4 regions of the Pseudofrankia coriaricola genome follow, and region 4 is predicted to be linked to each of the others. Evidence: riboswitches for the same ligand, from Rfam matches in the RefSeq annotation. Region 4 holds a riboswitch; each other region holds the start of a gene.
What was found. A riboswitch is a leader RNA that binds a small molecule or an ion and turns the genes downstream of it on or off. The one in region 4 is predicted to bind cyclic di-AMP.

Region 1 (4,327 bases), on a different contig from region 4:
GGTGACCTCCTGGCCCGCTCCAGCCTGGCTGCTGGGACGTTGCCTCAACGACACGGTCCACCCAGACCTCGCGCACATCCGGATGGGACGAACGGTCGCCGTCGGAGTAGACGACGTGATCGACTGGGCCGTGCTGGATGCCAGCAGCGAAATCGCCGAAGGCGGCTGGAGCCGCGGCCTACGTCATGCCGCGGATCTGCCTGACCTGCCCGGCCATCCGGACCCGCTGATCTCCGCCAGGCCCCCAGCCGCCCCGGCTAACCACCTGGTGACTAGCCACCGTCTCGACCGGGCACAGACAGCGAATAGCCCGGACTAGTCCAGTAACGGCACCCGAGCCGACACAAAGCCCACCGCTTCCGGCTTCATAACGATCGCTGCCGGCGTATATGGGCCCCTCACTGAGAGGGCTCGGCTACCGTTACCTACCGTGGCGGATGTAAGCGGCCGGCGCAGCCTCGCCAGCTCGCCCAGCCCGACCGGGCCGCGGAGCCTTGCCGACGCCGGGGGGCAGCGGGCCGAGTCACCCGGCGTGTACGTCCACGCCACCGTGCCTGAACTGGCGCTGCCCGGCATGCCCGCGCCCGGTGACGCTCCTCCGGCTGACCATCCGGGCCTCGACGAGGGCGGCATTCCGGTCGTGGACCTGGCCGGGCGGGAGGAGCCACCCGCGGTCGATCCCACCAGGTCCGAGAGCACACTCTGGCCTGACTGGCCCATCGGGTCCCAGGCCGCCGCCGAGCCCGACGGCCTGCCTGGGCCCGAGTGGGTGGCCGGATCTGAGTGGGTGGCCGAGCCCGAGGGGATGGCCGCCGCGGACGTCACTGGTGGCTCGGAGGGCGCCTGGGTTCCCCCTCAGATCGGCGACGGGCTTCCCGCCGGATCCGGGGTCCCTGCCCGATTGGCGACAGGGTCCCTGCCGGATCCGGGGTTCCTGCCCGATTGGCGAAGCCGATCGGGGAGGTCTGGGAGCCGATCTGGGAGGCCAGCGATCGGAGAGGTCTGGGAGCCCAGCTCGGAGGCCGCCGGCCAAGAGGGTCCGGACGACGTCCCGTGGACCGTGTCCGCCTACCAGGAGCAGACGTACGAGGGCTACGAGGAGCAGGCGTACGAGGGCTACACGTATGTCTACGACGGGCACCCGGGGCCGCACGACGCGGGCGGGCCGGATCCTGACCCCGAGTCTGACTTCTCACCCGTCCCGCTGCCGTCGGTCGGTGCTGACGGTTCGGTAGATCCCCTACCGCCAGATGACCGAGAGGAAGACCGAGGGATCGCCGCGATCGCTCGTGGCGACCTCATCGCGGAGCTTGCCGGCCGGCTCGAACTGCTCGACCAGTTGCTCGGCCGTCTGGAGGAGGCCAAGCGCCAGGCGGCCGACGCGAGCGAACACCTGCTGCTTACCCGTCGGTGGCAGGAAGAGACGGTGCGCACCATCCAGGAGGAGCGCGCTCGGATGCGCCAGCGCCAGCACGCGCTCGACGAGCTCGCCGAGCGGGCCAGGGCCGCGGTCGAGGCCATGCAGGCCACCTACCGGACCCTTCCCCGGGAGGTCATCGAGCTGGCGATCGAGCTTCAGGTGCTTGACCGCGCCGGCTTCATCACCAGACGCGCTCCCCGCCCGCCGCCCTAACGACCGTAAGTAACTATCTCGACGCAACGGGGAACGGTTAGGTTTTGCGCTAATCACAATGGGATTTTAGTCCCAACGACTAGGACCTAATGCCCAGACGGCCCCATCGACCCGGCGAAGCCTGCTCGAACCGTTGGATAGGCCCACTCGTCATAGGGGTGCGGGCGTCCATGGCGCCCCCGGACTAGACACACATCGTGTGCCGACTGTAGTCCTCCGCCCGCAAGGCCGGATCTGCGCGTAGTGTTCAAGCTACGTGGAGTACCCGATGGATCGGCACGACCTAGTCAGTTGCGATGGTTACGGGTGGATGGCTACCCTCGGCGACCCCTGCCATGACGGCAGCCTCGGTCCTCGGAACCGACGGTTCGCAGAAATCAGGCTTATGGGGGGTACCCACGCTTATCGTCATCATCCCAGTGGACTAGTCTTGTTCACGACGTCAGGCTCAGCACCGGACCGAACGCCGAATCCTGCCCGCGGTCCCGGTGTCCCCTCCGAGTCGTCACCTCGGGCAGGAGCGGGGGACCCACCTCGCAGTACCGGCCAGCGCCCCCTCCGGCGCGGGCCTTGGGGTGAAGCCCATCGCGTGCTTGCTGCGCGAGGGCCGGGCAGCCCAGCCCGAACCCGACAGCTCACCTCGCAGGCGTACGGGAAGGACCACACTTGTCCGCGCCCTCCGTACAGTGGGATACCGACACCCTGCCTGATACCAGCAGGGGTCGTCACCGCGGTCTGACCGTGGTGGCAAAGGTCCGAGGTCGTACCGCGGTCGCCGCGGCTACCACCGGTGCGATCGCGATGTCCGGCATCGCCCTCGCCGGCTGCGCCCCGGCGGCCGACACCTCGGCGGACGCGTTCGGAGACGACGGTTCCGTCACCACCGGCCTCAGCCTGGCCAGCGCCTTCGGCTCCGGATCGACGAGCGGCGGCGCCGCCATCCACCCGGTGAGCCTCGCGTCCACCATCGGCGCCGACGACACGGACACCGCGTCCGACCTGGCCGCGCCGACGCTGACCGCGAAGGCCGACGTCGACCTGTTCATCACGAACCCCGACGTCACCGTCTACTCGGACCAGCCGGTCGAAATCGGCTTCAAGCTGACCAACAAGGACACCAACCAGCCGCTGGCCAACCAGCTGGTCAAGGTCCAGGTCAAGCTGCCGACCGGTTTCGCGACCTTCCTGCACCTGCAGACGAACAACGACGGGTACACCTCGTACACCGCGCGGGTGCTGACCACGACACAGATCACCGCGGTCTTCGACGGCACCGACGCACTGCAGTCCGCCGTCTCGGACAACGTCGGCACGGTGAACGTCGCCGAACGGCCGGCCCCTTCGCCCAGCCGGGGCGTCACGATCAACGCCCCGTCGAACGGCGACCTGGGTGAGAAGGCCGTCTACCTCGCGTCGCTGCAGGCCGGCAAGCCCTACGTCTACGGCGCCAACGGGCCGGACTCGTTCGACTGCTCCAGCCTGGTGCAGTACGTCTTCCGGCAGCTCGGCCGCAGCCTGCCGAGGACGGCGGAGGCGCAGTACGAGGCCTCGCTCCACGTCGACCAGGCGCACAAGGAAGTCGGCGACCTGATCTTCTTCGGCACGCCAGGTGACATCTACCACGTCGGCATCTACGCCGGCGACGGGAAGATGTGGGCCGCGCCGCACTCCGGCTCGGTCGTGCAGCTGCAGACGATCTGGAGCACGAGCTACAACGTCGGCCGCGTCCTGTAGCGGGGCGCGGCGGGCGAGGAGGGCTCACTCCTTGAGCGGCGACGTTCGGCCAGGTTCGGCTGCCCCGTTCGCGGGGTCCTTCCTCGAACCCACTCCCCTCCGGGTTCGCGGACACGGCCTGACCGCCTGGCTGGCTCCAACCGTCGGCGAAGCCGGTGGAACCGTCGCTCTCAGAGTTTCCAAAGCCTTCGACGCTCGGTGATGCCCGACCAGGCAGCGACCCAGCGACGCGTCCGCCATCCGTACCGGCGGCGGTAAGTTGCGGCTGGATGCGACAGCGGCCATGGTGGCCCGTCTCCTTCGACGCATCGTGCCTTTCCTCAGGCATTCCCAGACCCCCAGGACTCTCCGCATAGCAGCCGGCGTGGCCCTCGCCCCTTGGCCGCGCCACCCAGGACGTCCGCTGGTGGCATCAAGGGCTTCCCCCTCCCGCCCTCGATTCCGCCAGCGGACCACCCGCCGTCCGAACCCCCTCGGCGGCGGCGGCCCGGCTGGCTGCCCCCACGGCTCCGGGCCGAACAACGCGACGCCGCCCCACCGGATCTCCCCCCATCCGGCGGGGCGGCGCCCGCGGCCAACGAGACACCAACATCAGACTTCCGCCGGCTGGGTTCGCCCGGCCCGCGGATGGCCCGGGACGTCACACGACCGCCCGGGCACCCAGCCCCGCCCGCCCCGTCGGAAACCCCCCCGCCGACGGGGCGGGCGGCTGGCCTCGGTCAGTCAGTCCGTCGTGGGAGGCCGCCGGTGGCCAGGCCCGCATGCTCGCCGGCCCACTCTGGGTCGCCTGGCCCGCTCTGATCGCGTCTCCTAGAGCCGCCGTCACCAGCGTTCGCTTCACCAGCACGCGACTGGTAGATCACCACGACCGTGTCGCCGTAGTCGTGAATCGGGCCAAATCGCGACCGCGACAACACGTCCGCGGCGATCATGAATCGTCGCGGACGGGGCGGCGCGGCA
Region 2 (4,327 bases), on a different contig from region 4:
AGGACGTCTTCGGCTCGGGCTCGGTGGAGGGAGCCGGCCATCCGGTCTAGGCGTGCGGTAGTGCCTGTCAGCCTTCGGCCAGTGGGAGGATCCGGGCAAAGGTGGCACCAGCGTCGCGGGATTCGTAGATGCCATCGCTGGTGGCGACGAGCAGGTGGCCTTCGTCGACGGCCGTCATATCGGGGGTGTGGATGTGGCCGCAGGCGGTCACGGCCGGGCGGTGCGTCACTCTCGGCCCGGGGCCGTGGGGGCGAGCCGGTCGGGCCGCCACCGAGGGGTTCGGACGGCGGGTAGTCCGCTGGCGGAATCCGAGGGCGGGAGGGGAAGCCCTCGATGCCACCGGCGGACGTCGTGGATGGCGCGGCTAAGGGGCGAGGGCCGCGCCTGCTGCTACCTACATGAAGAGTTCTGGAACGTGCTCGGAGAAAAACGGGACGGGTCGGCGGCGAAGGGCCAGCGCGGCCGACGTTGTGTCCGGGCCGGAAATCACCGCCGCCGAGAACGGCTGGCGAGCAGCACCGCTATGCCGTCGTCTTGTCGGGCGTCAACGGGCCCCGGGGCTTCGGGAACTCCGTGAGCGGCGGTCCCGCCAGCGGGAGCTGGCCGGGCCGCCAGGCCACGTCCGCGAACCCGCAGGGGAGGGGTTCGCGGGCAGGTCCGCCTGAGCGGGGCAGCCGAAGCCGGCCGAACGTAACGCTCAGGAGGAAGCCCTCCTCGCCCGCCGCGCCTTCCTACAGGACGCGGCCGACGAGGTAGCTCGTGCTCCAGATCGTCTGCAGCTGGACGACCGTGCCGGAGTGCGGCGCGGCCCACATCTTCCCGTCGCCGGCGTAGATGCCCATGTGGTAGATCTCGCCCGGCGCGCCGAAGAAGATCAGGTCGCCGACTTCCTTGTGCGCCTGGTCGACGTGGACCGTGGCCTCGTACTGCGCCTCCGCCGTCCTCGGCAGGTTGCGGCCGAGCTGCCGGTAGACGTACTGCACCAGGCTGGAGCAGTCGAACGAGTCCGGCCCGTTGGCGCCGTAGACGTAGGGCTTGCCGGCCTGCAGCGACGCCAGGTAGACGGCCTTCTCGCCCAGGTCGCCGTTCGACGGGGCGTTGACCGTGACGCCCCGGCTCGCCGAGGGGGCCGGCCGCTCCGCGACGTTCACCGTGCCGACGTTGTCGGCGGTGGCGGACTGCAGTGCGTCGGTGCCGTCGAAGACCGCGGTGATCTGTGTCGTGGTCAGCACCCGCGCGGTGTACGAGGTGTACCCGTCGTTGTTCGTCTGCAGGTGCAGGAAGGTCGCGAAACCGGTCGGTAGCTTGACCTGGACCTTGACCAGCTGGTTGGCCAGCGGCTGGTTGGTGTCCTTGTTGGTCAGCTTGAAGCCGATTTCGACCGGCTGGTCCGCATAGGCGGTGACGTCGGGGTTCGTGATGAACAGGTCGACGTCGGCCTTCGCCGTCAGCGTCGGCGCGGCCAGGTCGGACGCCGTGTCGGTGCCGTCGGCGCCAAGGGTGGACGCGAGGCTCACCGGGCGGACGTCGGTGCCAGAGCCGCCCATCGACCCGGAGCCGAAGGCGCTGGCGAGGCTGAGGCCGGTGGTGACGGAGCCGTCATCTCCGAACGCGTCCGCCGAGGTGTCGGCTGCCGGGGCGCAGCCGGCGAGGGCGATGCCGGACATCGCGATCGCACCGGTGGTAGCCGCGGCGACCGCGGTACGACCTCGGACCTTTGCCACCGCGGTCAGACCGCGATGACGACCCCTGCTGGTATCAGGCAGGGTGTCGGTATCCCACTGTACGGAGGGCGCGGACAAGTGTGGTCCTTCCCGTACGCCTGCGAGGTGAGCTGTCGGGTTCGGGCTGGGCTGCCCGGCCCTCGCGCAGCAAGCACGCGATGGGCTTCACCCCAAGGCCCGCGCCGGAGGGGGCGCTGGCCGGTCATGCGAGGTGGGTCCCCCGCTCCTGCCCGAGGTGACGACTCGGAGGGGACACCGGGACCGCGGGCAGGATTCGGCGTTCGGTCCGGTGTTGGACGTGACGTCGTGAACGAGACTAGTCCATTTGGATACGACGATGCGTAGTAGGTAGCACGGACACGCCTGGTCCCACGAGCTGTCGGTTCCGGGCCCCACGAGCCGGTGTCGTGACGGGTGTCGCCGAGAGTCACCGGCTACCCAGAACAGTAGAGGCGGGCGAGATGGTGCCGACCATTGACTACCGTGCGTAGTTGAAAAACTACGTACAGATCCCACATTGGGGCCGAGAGGCCACAGAAGGCGGCACGAGTGGTACCTAGCCCGGGGTGGTGACGCCTGCATCCCTATGACGAGCGGGCCTACTCGCCGGCTCGGCCGGGCCTTGCTGGGTTGGTGGTGTTATTTGGGCACCAGTTCCGAATCTTAAGGACCAAAATCCTACAGAGGATGTCTGGGAAGGGCATGGGTGACAGGCCGGTGAGGCGGTGCAGCAGGATCGGCTGCTCCTGCTCGACCACGTCGCCGGCGCCCGCCGGGAAGTCCGTGCCGTCCAGCGCGTTCTGGAGGCGATCATCGTTCGCATCGGTGGCGAGTAGCTGCTACGCCGGCCGCTGGTGCAGGTACAGGCGGCCGGCTTCCCGATCGAGCGGCACGAACGATACAAACGCGGGATCGTGGAGCGACTGGTGGCCCGCAATCCCCAGGCGGCTCAGGCCACCGCGCGGCCTGAGCCAAAGATCGGTTCCGACCTCGATGCCGACGCTGGCTGACCGGGTACCCGGAGATGAACGCCTCCGACAGGCCCGATCTGCGGACCCTGACCGCTCCTTCTGCTATCGACGTGACCACGCCCGCACATCCCGATCACTGCACGTGGCCGATGGATGGTGGTGTTCGGCGGCGTAGGGCGAGCACGGCGGGGTGGTGGTCGACCTGGAGGGTGACGTGTTCGACGGCGAAGTCGCGGTGGAGTAGCTGTTCGATCTCGAACTGGGCAGACGACGAACGGGCTGTTACCGCGTGTTGGGTCGCTCGCCGCGGTCGAGTACGACGTGGCGGGTACGAGCGCATTGGCGGCACGCCTCCCGGACGTGGAGGCCCTGCGCGTCGAGGCGCCCGGCCGACCCGCTGCCACCCCACCCTTTCCTACCAATCACACCAGTAGTACTACTATCTGGCGTCGTTGCTGCGGTGGACGCGTTCGAGGACGCGGCGAGGGAGGGGACGCGGTGCCTGCTCAGGGCGGCGGTCGGTGGTCGCTTGACGGACTGTGGCCCAGGAGGTACGACCTGGACGCCGAATCGGGACCGGGCACGGCGACCAGGGGGTCTACGCGCCGCCGGATGACCGAGCCTCGGCGTCGGGCAGCCACCGTCGCCCTCCTGGCCAGCGGAACATTGGCCACCTCGATGACGGGCTTCGCCGCGGCCACCTCCGACACCCCCGGCGACGACCAGCCCACCGCCGACCCGATCATGCAGGCATCCACACTCGGCGCCTCGATGTTCGGCAACCAGCCGGCCCCGCAGGACGCACCCGACGGCGTGGCACTGGCAGCGGAGATCGCGAACCCGACGCAGCAGTTCACAGCCCTGACCATCACGCCCGACAAGACGACGATCAGCCCCAACGACCAGGTGACCTTCACGGTCCACGCCGCGGCGGCGACGACCGGTGCACCCGTCGCGGGTGAGCAGGTCAACATCGTCGTCGTCACCGGCACCCGCTGGTCGAAAAGCGCCATCCTGCGAACCGACGATGACGGCGACGCCCGCATCAGCGCCCGCCTGCTGAGCACGACCACGATCACCGCGGTGTTCGACGGAGACGCCGCGCTGCGCCCCTCGACGGCGGAGGCCGCCACCGTCGTCGTCCGCAGCCCCACGGCAGGTCCGGGCTCCGGGCCGGGAGGCATCGCGACGGCGATCCCCCGCAGCACCATCGGCGAAAAGGCCGTCTACCTCGCGTCCCTGCAGGCCGGCAAGCCCTACGTGTGGGGCGCGACCGGCCCCAACGCCTTCGACTGCTCCGGCTTCGCGCAGTACATCTACAAGCAGCTGGGCCGCTACCTGCCACGCACCGCCCAGCAGCAGTACAACGCGACGATCCACGTCCCGCAGTCCGCCAAACAACCCGGCGACCTGATCTTCTTCGGCACCCCCGACAACATCACCCACATGGGCATCTACGCCGGCAACGGCTACATGTGGGCCGCTCCCCGGAGCGGCGATGTCGTCAAGTACGAGCCGATCTACACCAGCCGTTACTACGTCGGCCGCGTCCTGTAAGGGCCCGGGAGCGGCCGGCTCGACGCCGCAGGCATGCCGCCCGCGGACCGTCGGAAGAGCGGAGGAGCTGGCGGA
Region 3 (4,327 bases), on a different contig from region 4:
CGGCAACGGTGTCACCCGCGCCCGGGTCGCCTCGGCGGCCACCGTGACGCTGGTCGTCATCGCGGTGGCCGGTGGCTTGTTCATCGCTCTCGGGTATGGCTTGGAGGGGCTCGCCTTCCACACGCTCGGCTGGCGCCACGAGCTGTCCGGCGGCCGGCGGCTGTCCGGCGGCGGCGGGCTGGTCCGGGTGGGCGCCGCCTACGCGGCGCTGTTCGCCTGCTACTTCGCCTCCGGATGGCTGATCGGCGTCGCTCGGGGGGTCCTTGGCCGGGAGGCGTTCGTGCCCCTGGTCGTGCCGGCCCTGCTTCCGGCGGCCGTGGCGGAGCTGGTGCTGAGGCGCGGCGTCACAGGGCCGCCGCTGGCAGGCCGGCTGGGCCTGGACAGTCTGCCGCAGCCTCCCCTCACGCTCGGCCTGCTCGCCGCGCTCGCCGCCACTGCCCTCGCCGCCCTGCTTGCCCATGTCGCCAGCCGGCACATCACCCTGCCCATCTAGGCGAGGTTCCCGGCGCGGGCCCGTGGTCCCAATGCGCGGCCATACCGGGGACAATTCCGCGATCCGGTCGAACCGTCCGGCGGCAGCCGGGGCAGACTGGGCCGCATGGGTACAGGGGAGCCCTCCGGGGAGTACTCGGGCCAATATCAGCCGACGGGCTGGTACCAGGGCTACCCGCAGGCGGGCCAGAACCAGCCGTATCAGCAGCAGTACCAGCCGCCATACCAGCCTCCGTACGAGCAGCAGAACCAGCAGCCGTACGCGCCGCAGTACCAGCCGGCGACCGGATACCAGTGGGCTCCGCCGGAAGGGCAGGTCCCGCCGGCTGGCCAGAACCCCTGGTACCAGTCGGCCGGCCGCCAGCCGTCGCCGTCCCCTAGGCGGCCCTGGCTGCTGCCCGTGCTGGTCGTCGGTGGGCTGGTCGTTGTCGCCGGCGTTGTCCTCGGCGTGCTGAGACTGGTCGGCCATGACGGTGGCTCGGGCGAGACCACGGTGCCGAGCGCCTTCGTCGGAACCTGGTACGGCACGGTCGGCGGCGCCGAGATGTCCCTGGACCTCAAGGACGGCAAGGTCGGCGACATCGTCGGCGCGACGACGTACGCGGGCGCCTGCACCGAGACGGTGACGCTGCTCGAGGTCGGCGACGACTCGTCAGTCCGCGTTCACGAGGCGGCGCAGCCGGGCGACGAGGTCTGCACCGACGAGGACATCACCCTGATGCTCCAGGGGTCGGGTCGGTTGAGCCTGCACTATGAGTCGCATGCGGGAAGTGACCCGGATGGGACGGTCATCCTGACGCGAAACGGCGGAGGCAGGGCGACCTGACCGTCGGTCGGGGCGGACGGGAGCTGAACAGCGAAACCGCCCTGACCTCGACAGGAGGGAAAGGTCAGGGCGGTTCCTGGGCTCCCGCGCCCGGAGGGGGAAGAGGCGCGGGAGGGCGTGAGTGCCGGCGGGCTGGCCGCATTGCTCACCCACCGGCGGGATTCCGACCGTCCGACGACGGTCGGGGCCTTGACTAGCCGAACAGAGCCTTGTGGGTCTGCGGCCCGACGACGCCGTCGACCAGCAGGCCGTGGGAGGCCTGGTAGGCGCGCACGACACCGTTGGTCTGCGGGCCGAAGTAGCCGTCGACCCCGACCGTGTAGCCGAGGCTCGCGAGCTTCTGCTGCAGCTGGCGGACCGCGTCCAGGTAGGTGGCGTGGTTCGCCGCCTGTGACAGGTACCAGGCATTCGCCGGGATCGCCGGGGCCTTGGCCAGGGAGACCGGGGCGGCGAGGACAGCGCCGCTGCCGACGGCGTTCGCGGCGGCATTGCCGCGCGCCAGGTAGGCGCGGTAGGCACCCTTGGTGTAGGTGGTCCAGGCGCTGGGGCCGGAGCCCTTGCAGACCTGGGTGGCGGCCCATGCGTTGGTCGCCGGGTCGTAGAGGTCGCGGCTGCCGACCCAGCCGGCGTGCGCCCGCATGTTGATCTGCCACAGGCCGCGCGAGTCCTCGCCGACGGTGGCGTGCGCGTAGCGGTTGCCGCTGGACTCGGCGAGTGCGATCGCGACCCAGGTGGCGAGGCCGACGCGGCAGCTGTCGAGGCCCGCGGAATGCGCGTAGGCGGCGATCTGAGAATCCGAGACGATGGTGGAGGCGGCGCTGGCCGGAGAGGCGCCGGCGAAGACGGCGGCGCCGGCGGTGGCCGTCATGACACCGGCGGCGACAACAGCGGAGCCGCGGCGGCGGACAACATTCTTCTTACGATGACGACCCTTGCGCATTGTTCGAGATATCTTTCCCGCACGCCTGTGAGGTTAGCTGTCGGGTTCGGGCCGGGAAGCCCGGCCGGTCATTTTCGGGCGCGTTGAACAAGCGCCTTGAATGGCCGACTTAACCCCGAGGGCTGGCGCCACGTGGCGCCAGCCCGGAGGAACGTGGTTCCCCCATTTCTGCCCTGGCGATCTCTCGGAGGGGGCACTGGGCCGGGGGCAGAACTCGGCGTCCGGACCGGTGCTTGCAGCGAGCGGAGCAACCGTAACTAGCTACCCGCTGTAGTCACAAGCTGGTGAACTGGGCAGATGTCCGGCAGGTCTGTCACGCAGCGTGCAATACCTTGTGGCAGTGCGCTTACTGGTAGCTAATTGTGACCAGCGTCACAGTAATTGACGCGAAATTCGGGGAACAAGAGCTGGTTGCCGCGCGAATCATTGTCGCGGAGCGGCTTTTGGTGGTCACTTGTCCCGCTTGTGGCCCGCCGCGAGCGGCGCAGATCAGATGCGCCGCGTAATGCCTGGCCGGACTTCCCTCTGGTCGAGCAATCGCCTGTCGCGGCGTGTTCCGGTCGTTGGGTCGCCGTGGTTGAGGTCACAGCGGGTGACCTGGGCTCGTCGGCCGTCGAGGAGTGCGTTCGTGCGGGCCATTTCCTGAACACACCGGAGGCGGCTGATGGCGATTACCTCTACACGTACGGCACCCCGCCTGGCGACAGCCTGCTGTCGGCCCTCCTGGAGTACGTCAGCACCGACACGGCCAAGAACCTGCTCCGCGGCGAGGGCTTCACCCCGTGCGTCGACCGCGACAAGAACCTCATGGCCACCCTCTGCGCCACCCGCCGCTGATCCCCCGCCCGGCTCAAGGCTGGAAGCGGTAGCCCATGCCGGGTTCGGTGAGCAGGTGGCGGGGGCGGGCCGGGTCGTCCTCGAGCTTCTGGCGCAGGCGGTTGAGGTAGGTGCGCAGGTAGTGGGTCTCGGTCTCGTACCTCGCGCCCCAGACCTCGGTGAGCAGCTGGCGCTGGGTGACGAGCTTGCCCGGATGGCTGACCAGCACCCTGAGCAGACCCCATTCGGTCTTCGTCAGGTGGATCTCGTCGGCCCGCTCCTCGCCGGCGGCACCGTCGCCCACGTCACCACCGGCACCGCCGTCGGGCGAGACGCGCCCGGCGGTGCCGTCAGGGCCGTCCGCGTCGTCGTCCGCATGGCCCGTGCCGTTCGCGCCGCCCGCGCCGCCCGTGCCGCCCGTGCCGTCGGCGGAAGGCCAGGCGCGGGTGACGCGGTGGGCGGCGAGGTCGACGGTGATGTGGCCGAAGCGGACGATCGGGCTCGCCCCCTGCTCGCCGCCGCGGCGGCCGACCGCGCGCAGCCGGGCGAGCAGCTCGTCGATGCCGAACGGCTTGGTGATGTAGTCGTCGGCGCCGGCGTCCAGGGCGCCGACCTTGTCGCGGCTCTCGGCGCGGCCGGACAGGACCACGATCGGCACCCGGGTCCAGCCGCGCAGGCCGTGGATGACCTCGACGCCGTCCATGTCCGGCAGGCCGAGGTCCAGGATGACGATGTCCGGGAGGGCCGACGCGGCGGCGGAGAGGGCACCCGCGCCGGTGTCGGCGACGACCACCTCGTAGCCGCGCGCCCGCAGGTTGATCCGCATCGCGCGCAGGATCTGCGGTTCGTCGTCGACGATCAGCACCCGCGTCATCGGACGCTCCCGGCGTCTCCGCCGCCCGCCGCCGCGCCGGGCCCGTCATCCCGCCCGGGCCCGTCATCCCGCCCGGGCCCGTCATCCGGCCCGGGCCCGTGTTCGATCCGGGGTTCGCCGTCCGCGTCGGCGGGGAGGTCGATGACCATCGTGAGGCCGCCGCCGGGGGTGTCCTCCGGGGTGAGCGTGCCGTCCATCGCCTCGATCAGGCCCCGGGAGAGCGCGAGGCCGAGGCCGGTGCCGGTGGTGTTGTCGGTGTCGCCGAGGCGCTGGAACGGCTGGAAGATGGCGTCCCGGTCGGCTTCCGGCACGCCGGGGCCGCGGTCGACGACGCGGATCTGCACCCGCCCGCCGAGCGTGCTCGTGGTGATCAGCGGCG
Region 4 (4,327 bases):
GCGGCCGGCGGCCCGGTCCGCGGGCGGTCGCCGCGGCCGGACGGCCCCGGCGGCCCGACCCCCGGCCCGACCGCCTCGGCGCGGGGCCCGAGCAGGTGGCCGGCTCGGACCGCCTGCTGGACCACCGCGGGCCCGCGCGGGGCGACGGGCTTCCTCGGGACCGAGGCGTCGCGAGCGGCGGGCGCCAGCGTGCCGCCGTTCGTGAGGACGGCCTCGACGCCCTCCTCGACTCCACCGAGCCCGTGGCCCTGGGCCCGGCCCGGACCCGGGCGACCGCTCGCGCTCGTCTGCGTGGCAGGTCCCGGGCCGGCATGCCGTCGGCCGGGCCGCCGGACAGGCCAACGGGCCGGTTCGGGTCGAAAGCCCGGCTGACCTGGCCGCTGGTGCTGGCCGGGCTGGCGCTGGTCGCCCTCAGCGGATACCGGCTGGCCGCTCCGGAACTCTCCGCGGTCGAGGCGCCGTCGGCCGGCCGGGTGCTGCCGCCTCCGGTCACCGCGACGGCCTCGGCTCCGCCGGCCACGGCGAGCCCCGCGCCACTGCTTCCACCGCCTGTGGTGGCCGACCCGGTACGGCTGCGGATCCCGGCGATCGCGGTGGACGCGCCCGTCGTCGGCCTTGGGCTGACGCCGCAGGGCGCCATCGACGTGCCAACCCAATGGGGCGACGTCGGGTGGTACAAGCCGGGGGTTGCCCCAGGCGCCGTCGGGCCCGCGGTGCTCGTCGGCCACTACGACTCGAAGAAGGGGCCGGCTGTCTTCTACCGGCTGCGCAGCCTGCTGCCAGGGGACCAGCTGACCGTCGTGGGCGTGTCCGGGGCGAGCGTCACGTTCGTCGTCGACCGGTCGGAGACCGTGTCCAAGGCGGCGTTCCCGACGCAGCGGGTCTACGGCCCGGTCACCCGCCCGGAGATCCGGCTCATCACCTGCGACGGCGGGTTCGACGAGCGGACCCACCACTACCTGGACAACCTCGTTGTCTACGGCCATGCCATCCCCACACCGGTCGTCCCGCCCGCCCAGGGCCTCCCGGCGGCGCCCGGTGCCACACCCGCGGCCGTGCCGACGCCCGTGGGTGTGACGCCACCCGTGTCGCCCGCCGGGGCCCAGCCCACGCCGTCGGCCGGCACCCCGGCGGGAGTGGCATCCGCCGCGCCCGTGTCCGCCCCGCCGGCGTCGGCCGGATCCGCGTCGGCCGGGCTCACGCCGCCCCCGCCCGCCTCGGTCGCTCCCGCCGTGCCCTCCGCCGCCACTCCGCGGCCATCCGGGTGACGGCGCCGCCGCGCCCACCGCGGTCGTCGCCCGGTGGCCGGGCCGTCCGCGGCCACGCCCTCCGTCGGCCGTCCGCAATCAGGCCGCGACTGTCGGCCTGACCGCGCCTGCTGGTCCGACCGTGTCTTGCGCTCTGCCGAGGACCCTGTGGTTTCGGCGGCTCGCGCCAACCCGCCCACAAGATAGTCAACGCTGTTGACGCGACGGGACCGGCGCGACGATCTTCGTCGCGCCGGCGGCCCTTTGGTGTGGGATGGGCGGAGGTCGGGTCGCCGTGGCATGCCGGTCGCGGCGGGTGTGTCGCGTTGCGACCGCGCGCGTCTGTTTCGGCCCATTCGTCCGGTAGGGCCCTTGGACCCTAGAGCGATCCGGGACTTTAGTCCTGCGCGAACTGGGCTCGGTGGGCCCCGAGGGTGTAATTTCTCTCGGCCGACCCAACGTCGGATCAATCGACTGGGCCGCGCTGGCGCGGGATGGTTCGCAACCCCTGACGCCGATGACGATTTCTCCTGGTTGGGCGTGTGGGCAGAGCCGGTCGGAACGAGGCGGACATCTCATCGAAACCTGCTGGGAGGTGTCCAATTGTTGTGTTTACGGTGGTTGGAGGTGCCGCTGGGGGATCGGCTATGGTCAGCGATGCAACATTCTTCGCCTAAGGCACCAAATCGTCAGGCCAAACGCCGAGTCCTGCCCCTGGTCTGAACACCCTCCGACAAGCCGGGGCAGGAGCGGGGGACCCAAGGTCTCACCGGGCAACGCCGGTACACCGGCCGCGTCCTCGGGGTGAAGCTGCCGCAAGGCAGCCGGGTGGCGTGAACCCCGCCCGAACCCGACAGCTGACCTCGCAGGCGTCAGGGAAGGACGCGCGTTGTCCCGTCGTGGCATGGCCTGGCTCCCGGACGACTGGGACGAGCTTGTGCGCGGCCGGCATCGCACGGACGGCGCCCCGAACGGGGCCCGCCGGCGGACCGGCAACCAACCCCGCCGGGTCAGCACGATCGCCGCGTTCACGACCGGCACGCTCGCAGTCTCCACCGCCGCGTTCGCCGCCACGGTCCCCTCCTCGGACTCGCCCTCGACCGTCGACACGAACCCGCAGAACAGCAGCACCACCTACGAGGCGAGCGCCCTGGGCGCCGCGTTCGGGGGCGGGGGCGACGAGAGCGGCGCCAGCGGCCTGGGCCGCGCCGTGTCCGACGGTTCCGGCTCGGGCGGCCTCGCGGGGGCGGTGGCCGACTCCGGCCCGGTCTTCACCAACCTGACGCTCACCGCGGACCACACCACCGTCCAGCCCAACGCTCCGGTCGTGTTGACCGTCAAGGCGAGCGAGGCTCTCGACGGCTCGGCGCTGGTCCGCCAGAAGGTGAAGATCGTCGTGGTGGACGGGCCGAAGTGGCAGGCCACCACCACCCTCACCACTGACGACCAAGGCCAGGCGAGCATCACCGCCCGGTTGCTGTCGACCACCACGCTCACCGCCGTGTTCGACGGCGGCAGCACGCTGCGGCCCTCGGTGGCCGGCGCGACCACGATCACGATCCAGCAGCGCAGGAGCGACGACTACCTCGACACCGGCGTCCCGTCGGTCATCCAGGGCAGCACCATCGGCGAGAAGGCCGTCTACCTCGCCTCGCTGCAGAAGGGCAAGCCGTACGTCTACGGCTCGGAGGGCCCGTACTCGTTCGACTGCTCGGGCCTCGTCCAGTACGTCTTCAAGCAGCTCGGCCGCAACCTGCCACGCACCGCCGAGGCACAGTACTGGGCCACGACGCACGTCGCCCAGTCGGGCAAGCAGCCGGGCGACCTGATCTTCTACGGCAGCCCGGGCAACATCTACCACGTCGGCATCTACGCCGGTAACGGTTACATGTGGGCCGCCCCGCAGACCGGTGGTGTGGTGTCCCTGCGCCCGATCTACAGCTCGACCTACCTGGTCGGCCGGGTCATGTGACGGGACGCGGCCAGGCGCGGAGCGCCCCGGCCGTGTCTTCGTCTCCCGGACGCTTCGCGCCCGACCAGCCTGGATCCCGATGCCTGTTCATGGCGGGGGTAGCTCTTCTTCGGGCCCGGTGAGCCAGGTCCAGTCGGCGGCGGACGGTTCCCTGCGGCTATTTCCCCGCGGGCGACGGTGTGGACGAGGCTTCATGCGTCCCGCGGCCGGAAGCCGGTGATCCTCATCTCCTTCTGATCCGGCTGACCTGGTCCGCCGCGGCGGTCTGCGGCCGGTGCCGAGCCCGGCCCGGAACGCGCGGCGGGGCTGCCGGCGCCACGGTCCGCGCCGCGGAGGGCCCGGGTCACGCCCTCAGTGCCGGCGCCCGGTCGGGCGCGCTGTCCTGCCCGCCCTCGCCGCGCCCGCGTGCATGGTCATCGACTAGCGTCTTGCCTCCAGAGGGCGTGCCGATCCTGCCGGGCGCGCCACGGTACGCGTGTGCCCGACGCGGGCAGGACATTTCCGCGTCTCCTTTGGCCCGTAATCTTGCTGGCAGGTCGCCGCTGAGGGGAGGAAATGCCGCATGACGAGCGCCTCCGCCCCCAGCGACCGGATCTGGACCATCCCGAACCTGCTGTCCGCGCTGCGCCTGCTCGGTGTACCCGTCTTCCTGTGGCTCGTGCTCGGCCCGCACGCCGACTGGGTGGCGCTGGGCATCCTGGTCTTCGCCGGCATCAGTGACTATCTCGACGGCCGGCTCGCTCGGGCCCTGGGCCAGACCAGCCGCCTGGGCATCCTGCTCGACCCGCTCGCCGACCGGCTCTACATCCTCGCCACCATCGTCGCCCTCGCCGTCCGGGGGATCATTCCCTGGTGGCTGTTCGCGGCGATCGTCGGCCGCGACGTGTTCATCACCCTGCTGCTCATCCCGATGCGCCGCCTGGGCCTGGGCACCGCGCTGCCGGTGCACTACCTGGGCAAGGCGGCCACCTTCAACCTGCTGTACGCCTTCCCGCTGCTGCTGCTCGCCGACGGTCACGGGACGGTCTCGACCGTGGTCCGCCCGCTCGGCTGGGCGTTCGCGATCTGGGGGACCGCGCTGTACTGGTGGGCCGGGCTGCTCTACGCC

Region 1: linked by a shared signal. The riboswitch ahead of QOZ89_RS08740 (C40 family peptidase) and the one ahead of QOZ89_RS18375 (C40 family peptidase) in region 4 are both predicted to bind cyclic di-AMP.
Region 2: linked by a shared signal. The riboswitch ahead of QOZ89_RS24240 (C40 family peptidase) and the one ahead of QOZ89_RS18375 (C40 family peptidase) in region 4 are both predicted to bind cyclic di-AMP.
Region 3: linked by a shared signal. The riboswitch ahead of QOZ89_RS32745 (peptidoglycan-binding protein) and the one ahead of QOZ89_RS18375 (C40 family peptidase) in region 4 are both predicted to bind cyclic di-AMP.

What each region holds. Positions count from the first base shown of each region.
Region 1 covers NZ_JASNFO010000013.1:89,174-93,500, forward strand. The annotation lists gene QOZ89_RS08730 (hypothetical protein) at 1-319, shown strand, start outside; gene QOZ89_RS08735 (hypothetical protein) at 431-1,633, shown strand; cyclic di-AMP (ydaO/yuaA leader) riboswitch at 2,130-2,296, shown strand; gene QOZ89_RS08740 (C40 family peptidase) at 2,300-3,367, shown strand.
Region 2 covers NZ_JASNFO010000044.1:140,361-144,687, reverse strand. The annotation lists partial or broken gene QOZ89_RS24250 (hypothetical protein) at 1-29, opposite strand, end outside; gene QOZ89_RS24245 (hypothetical protein) at 68-229, opposite strand; gene QOZ89_RS24240 (C40 family peptidase) at 732-1,724, opposite strand; cyclic di-AMP (ydaO/yuaA leader) riboswitch at 1,806-1,972, opposite strand; gene QOZ89_RS24235 (C40 family peptidase) at 3,308-4,252, shown strand.
Region 3 covers NZ_JASNFO010000073.1:74,532-78,858, reverse strand. The annotation lists gene QOZ89_RS32755 (hypothetical protein) at 1-493, shown strand, start outside; gene QOZ89_RS32750 (hypothetical protein) at 599-1,318, shown strand; gene QOZ89_RS32745 (peptidoglycan-binding protein) at 1,512-2,258, opposite strand; cyclic di-AMP (ydaO/yuaA leader) riboswitch at 2,266-2,447, opposite strand; gene QOZ89_RS32740 (hypothetical protein) at 2,832-3,095, shown strand; gene QOZ89_RS32735 (response regulator) at 3,109-3,948, opposite strand; gene QOZ89_RS32730 (sensor histidine kinase) at 3,945-4,327, opposite strand, start outside.
Region 4 covers NZ_JASNFO010000033.1:1,111-5,437, forward strand. The annotation lists gene QOZ89_RS18370 (class F sortase) at 1-1,268, shown strand, start outside; cyclic di-AMP (ydaO/yuaA leader) riboswitch at 1,937-2,133, shown strand; gene QOZ89_RS18375 (C40 family peptidase) at 2,137-3,219, shown strand; gene clsA (cardiolipin synthase ClsA) at 3,782-4,327, shown strand, end outside.